Linked DNA regions of Azospirillum sp. TSH100. The protein of the gene in region 1 interacts with the protein of each later gene in a pairwise test. Links are inferred from orthologs where the notes say so. Each region holds a gene or a part of one and is shown on either strand. Other genes may lie near its edges.

What was found. The genes of interacting proteins can lie anywhere in the genome.
Region 2: the proteins of hflK (region 1) and ftsH interact in binary tests that used the Escherichia coli proteins (3 or more experiments, as listed by UniProt). The link is inferred for Azospirillum sp. TSH100 from one-to-one orthologs.

The regions. Positions count from the first base shown.
Region 1 is NZ_CP039634.1:2,114,425-2,117,339, reverse strand. The notes cover bases 61-2,905. They hold hflK (FtsH protease activity modulator HflK), read right to left. Parts: upstream 2,195-2,905; coding sequence 926-2,194; downstream 61-925. Other genes in these bases: apbC (iron-sulfur cluster carrier protein ApbC), read left to right, coding at 2,367-2,905; hflC (protease modulator HflC), read right to left, coding at 61-912. Also shown: more of hflC, read right to left, coding at 1-60; more of apbC, read left to right, coding at 2,906-2,915.
Region 2 is NZ_CP039634.1:1,768,833-1,771,791, reverse strand. What follows is about bases 1-2,889. They hold ftsH (ATP-dependent zinc metalloprotease FtsH), read right to left. Parts: upstream 2,470-2,889; coding sequence 532-2,469; downstream 1-531. Other genes in these bases: tilS (tRNA lysidine(34) synthetase TilS), read right to left, coding at 2,552-2,889; E6C72_RS08445 (hypothetical protein), read left to right, coding at 1-448. In the rest of the region: more of tilS, read right to left, coding at 2,890-2,959. UniProt on the Escherichia coli protein: Acts as a processive, ATP-dependent zinc metallopeptidase for both cytoplasmic and membrane proteins. Plays a role in the quality control of integral membrane proteins.

The DNA.
Region 1 (2,915 bases):
CGGGGCAGGTGCCGGCGCAACCGGAGCCGCAGGCGCGCCACCTCCGACCTGCGGACCAACGCCGTTGAAGTAGCGGAAGAACTCGCCGGTCGGCGACAGCACCATGGTGGTATCGTTGCCGTTCAGCGACTTCCGATAAGCCTCCAGCGACCGGTAGAAACCATAGAAGCCGGGATCCTGCGAGGTCGCCTCGGCAATCAGCTTCAGCGCCGAGTTGTCGCCTTCGCCGCGCAGAATCTGCGCGTCGCGCTGGGCTTCGGCGATGATGACCGTGCGTTCGCGTTCGGCGCGCGACTTGATCTGCTGCGACTGCTCCTGGCCCTGTGCGCGGGCCTCCGCCGCCTCACGTTCGCGTTCGGACCGCATGCGGGCGAAGATCGACTGGCTGGTCTCTTCCGGCAGATCGGCGCGGCGGATACGGACGTCGACGATCTCGATGCCGAAGCGCTTGGCCTCGTCGTTCACCTGGCCCTTGATGTCGGTCATGATGCGGGCGCGCTCGTCCGACAGGACGGCCAGCACCGTGACGTTGCCGAGGACGCGGCGCAGCGACGAGTTGACGATCGAGTTCAGGCGCGTTTCAGCAACCGCTTCGGTCCCGGCGGTCTGATAGAAGCGCAGGGGGTCGTGGATGCGGTAGCGGGCGAAGGCATCGACGTCCAGACGCTTCTGGTCGGCCAGGATGACCTGCTCCACAGGCGGGTCGAGGTCGAGGACTCGACGGTCGAGCAGCCGGACTTCCTGGATGAAGGGGATCTTCACCTTCAGGCCCGGTTCCTGGATCACCCGGCGCGGCTCGCCGAATTGCAGGACGAGCGCCTGCTGGGCCTCGTTGACGGTGAACAGGGCGGACGATGCGACGACGCCGAGGGCGACGATGGCGATGCCGGCGATGGCGAGGGTGCGGTTCATGATGCGATCCTCCTCACTGGCCGGACATTGAAGGGTTCAGGGAGGTGTTTTGGGGCAGCGAAGACAGCGGCTGCGTCTGCGTTCCGGACCGCGCCCCCCCCTGGTTGCTGCCGCTCTGGGCAGGCGGAGCCTGACGCGGCGCTTGTTGCTGCGGGGCCGGCGTTGCGTTCGGGGTCAGCTGGTTCAGCGGCAGATAGGGAACGACGTTCTGAGCCGATCCCTCCACGATGATCTTGTTCCGACCGCGGAGGATTTCCTCCATGGTCTCCAGATACATGCGCTTGGCGGTGACGTCCTTGTTCAGCGCATAGGCCTCATAAACCTTGCGGAAGCGGTCGGCGTCGCCCTGCGCCAGGCTGACCACCTGCTCGCGGTAGGCCGAGGCCTCCTGCACCAGCCGCTCCGCCTCGCCGCGGGCGCGCGGAATGATGTCGTTGCGGTAGGCTTCCGCCTCGTTGCGGGCACGTTCGCGGTCGGCGCGGGCACGCTGCACGTCGTTGAACGCGTCGATGACCGGCTGCGGCGGGTCGGCCTTCTGCAACTGGACCTGGGTGATCTCGATGCCGGCCTGATACTCGTCGAGCATGGCCTGGAGAAGCTGGCGGGTCGAGGTTTCGATCTGCTGGCGGGCCTCGGTCAGGGCCGGTTGCAGGTCGGTACGGCCGATGACCTCGCGCATGGCGCTTTCGGCGGCCTTCTTCACCGTGACTTCCGGTTCGCGGATCTTGAACAGGAAGTTGCCGGCGTCCTTGATGACCCAGAACACAGTGAAGTCGATGTCGATGATGTTCTCGTCACCGGTCAGCATCAGCGATTCGTCCGGCACGTCGCGGTCGGTGCGTCCGCCGCCGACGGAGGAGCGGTAACCAACCTCGATCCGGTTGACGCGCGTCACCTTGGGCAGCAGCACCGTCTCGATCGGCGACGGCAGGCGGTAGCGCAGGCCGGGCTGTTCGGTGCGGGTCCACTCGCCGAAGCGCATGACGACGCCCTGTTCGTCGGCCTCGACGCGGTATATGCCGCTGGCGAGCCAGATCAGGCCGAGCACGCCGACGACCAGCGCAACGCCGCGGCCGCTGCCGAAGCCGCCGGGCATGGCGCGGCGCAGGCGGTCCTGGCTGCGCCGCAGAAGATCCTCAAGGTCGGGAGGCTGCGGGCCGCCGCCACCGCCGCCATTTCCTCCGCCCTGGGGCCGCCCCCACGGATTGCCCGGGCCGTTGTTGCCCGGCGGGGGACCCCAGGGGCCGCCACCGCCGCCCCCACCTTGATTGTTCCACGGCATCCGACTCTGTCCCCCTCTGCGATTCGTCCCATCATGTGGAAGCGCAATGGCTTAAGCCCCGCGCATCCCTTTACCGATCTCGTCCGTCGGTCCTATAGTCCCCCATACCCTTCGGCAAGGATTCCACCAACGGATATCCGCCAATATCGGGAAGACAGCGGAGTTTTCAACCATGGCGCAGATCAGCGAAGCTCAAGTCATGCAGGCGCTGAAGACCGTCATCGACCCGGACCGGGGCGGCGACATCGTCAGCCTGGGCATGTTGTCGGGCCTCGTGGTGCGCGACGGGCATGTCGCTTTTTCCATCGAAGTGGACCCCAAGCGCGGCGCCCAGGCGGAACCCCTGCGCCACGCGGCGGAGAAGGCGGTCGACGCCCTGCCCGGCGTCCTTTCGGTCACCGCCGTGCTGACCGCCCACCGGGCCGCGCCCCAGGCGGCACCGCAACAGGGCCACTCGCATGGGCATTCCCATGGTCACTCCCATGGTGGCGCCCCCCAGGCTGCACCGCAGAACGATCCGCAGAAGCCTCTGGTCCCCGGCGTGAAGGCCATCGTCGCGGTGGCATCCGGCAAGGGTGGTGTCGGCAAGTCGACCACGTCGGCCAACCTCGCGCTGGCGCTGGCCGCGAACGGACTGAAGGTCGGTCTGCTTGATGCCGACATCTACGGCCCGTCGATGCCGCGGATGATGGGTATCGCCGGGCGACCCAACAGCCCCGAC
Region 2 (2,959 bases), 350 kb from region 1 along the record:
CACCACCTTCTACGAGTACCAGCTGCGCCGCATCGCTCCGCGCGCCCGCACCATCCTGACCTGGCTGAAGTCGCGCGAGTGCATTCCGGTCGACATCCGCATGCACAAGCCCTACGAGACCCAGCTGCTGATGCACATCGAAAAGGTGGGCAAGCTGCTGGAAACCACGCTGCTCGACATCCGCACCATCCTGTCGGACTATGAGACCTCGTTCAGCAGCTTCATGAACGGCCAGCCGGAGCCCTTCCGCGACTATCTGCGCAGCATCCGCTCGCGCTACTGGCTGCTCGGCTACTGCGTGTCGGCTCTGACCAGCGTCGCCCATCTGGACGCCCGCTGCATGAAGAACACCCCGTCGCGCAAGCTGTACTTCGAGGGCATGCAGAAGCTGCTGCGTCAGTTCGACGTGGCGCTGGACCGCCGCCGCGAGCAGAAGGGCGCGCTGTAGGCGCTTCCCGCCAAACCCAAAACCACCCAGCAAAAAGGCGGCGCCTCACAGCGCCGCCTTCTTCATTTCCGAACCTTGAACCGTCAGGTGCCCTGCGGTTCCGGACCGATGCCACCACTTTCCTGCCCGGTGCTGGGCGGAACGGAGGACCGGCGGCCGGTGCCCGTGGTCGGGCGCGGCGGGACGGCCATCGTCTCGCGATCGTCGTCGCGCAGGATCGGCTCGCCGCGCAGCAGACGGTTGATCTCGTCACCGCTCAGCGTCTCGTACTCCAGCAGGCCCTTGGCCAGGGTGTGCAGCTGGTCGATGTTCTCGGTCAGGATCGTCCGGGCGCGGTCGTAGCTCTCGTCCACGATGCGGCGGATTTCCTCATCGACCAGCTGGGCGGTGCGGTCGGACATGTTCTTGTGCTGGGTCACCGAATGGCCCAGGAACACCTCCTGCGTCGGCTCGCCGTACAGCAGCGGGCCGAGCTTGTCGCTCATGCCCCACTCCGTCACCATGCGGCGCGACATCTCGGTCGCCATCTTGATGTCACCCGAAGCGCCGGTGGTCACCCGCTCCTTGCCGAAGATCAGTTCCTCGGCGATGCGGCCACCCATGGCGACGGTCAGGTCAGCCAGCAGCTTGGCCTGCGACAGGCTGATGCGGTCGCCTTCCGGCAGGCGCATCACCATGCCAAGCGCACGGCCGCGCGGGATGATGGTTGCCTTGTGGACCGGATCGCTGTCGACGCAGTGGATGGCGCAGATGGCGTGGCCGGCCTCGTGGTAGGCGGTCAGCTTCTTCTCGTCCTCGGTCATGACCATGGAGCGGCGTTCCGCACCCATCATGACCTTGTCCTTGGCGGCCTCGAACTCGGCCATGCCGACGACGCGCTTGCCGATGCGGGCGGCCAGCAGAGCGGCCTCGTTGACGAGGTTCGCCAGATCGGCGCCGGAGAAGCCGGGGGTGCCGCGGGCGATGACCTTGGCGTCGACGTCCGGCGACAGCGGAACCTTCCGCATGTGGACCTTGAGGATCTTCTCGCGGCCCAGCACGTCGGGGTTCGGCACCACGACCTGACGGTCGAAGCGGCCCGGACGCAGCAGCGCCGGGTCGAGAACGTCCGGACGGTTGGTGGCGGCGATCAGGATCACACCCTCGTTCGCCTCGAAGCCATCCATCTCGACCAGCAGCTGGTTGAGCGTCTGCTCACGCTCGTCGTTGCCACCGCCCAGGCCGGCGCCGCGATGGCGGCCGACCGCGTCGATTTCGTCGATGAAGATGATGCAGGGGGCGTTCTTCTTGCCCTGTTCGAACATGTCGCGGACGCGGGACGCACCCACACCGACGAACATTTCGACGAAGTCGGAACCGGAGATCGTGAAGAACGGCACATTGGCTTCGCCGGCCACCGCGCGGGCGGTCAGCGTCTTGCCGGTGCCTGGAGGACCGACCAGCAGGCAGCCCTTCGGAATCTTGCCGCCCAGCCGCTGGAACTTCTGCGGGTCCTTCAGGAACTCGACGATCTCCGTCAGCTCCTGCTTGGCCTCGTCGATGCCGGCGACGTCGTCGAAGGTGACGCGGCCGACCTTCTCGGTCAGCAGGCGGGCCCGCGACTTGCCGAAGCCCATCGCCTTGCCGCCGCCGGACTGCATCTGGCGCATGAAGAAGATCCAGACGCCGATCAGCAGAAGCATCGGGAACCAGGACAGCAGCACCGAGAAGAGCGACGGCACGTTGCTATCGTCGGGAACCGCGTTGATCCGGACGTTCTTGTTGGTCAGGCGCTCCACCAGACCCGCTTCGGGCGGGACATAGGTGCTGAAGGAGCGGCCGTCGGAGAAATGGCCCGAAACCTGGTTGCCCTTGATCGTCACGTCGGCGACCTGGCCCCGGTCCACTTCGGCGAGAAGCTCGCTGAACGGAACGGTCGTTTGCGGGCTGCGGGTGGAGGAACTCTGGAACAGGTTGAACAGGGCCACGAGCAGCAGCCCTATGATGATCCAGAGCGCGAGGTTCTTGCCGAAATTGTTCACGTCACACGCCTTTCTGCGAACCCATCGCCATGCGGTGCGCCGACAAGGCCGCACCCCGGACTCCTACGGGCACGTTCCCTGATTAAATAATGCCGCCCCGGTCCGAAACAACCGTAAAAGCTGGTCTTCCCAAGGACGAAAGCGGACGAAACTTCGCGCGATCCACCGGCTCCTGTCCATCCGCGCCAAACCCGTAGCACATACCAACCATCGGCACACCAAGCAAATCTGCGCCCGACCAAAGGCTTGGCAGGGTTTCCCGCACCGGAACCGGCAGGTTGGGCAGCGTCTCCGGCGCCTGCCGCCCTGCCCATTCGCGCCAGCCGGCGGCTCCCAGCGCCGCGACCGTGACGGGCAGTTTCCACCGCGACGACACCCGAAGATCGAATCGGCCATCCCACAGAACCGCCCCACCCGGCGGGACCGTCGGACGTTCGGTCACCGCCGCCGGTTCGCGCGCGATCATCACGGTGCCACGCCGCATCCGCAC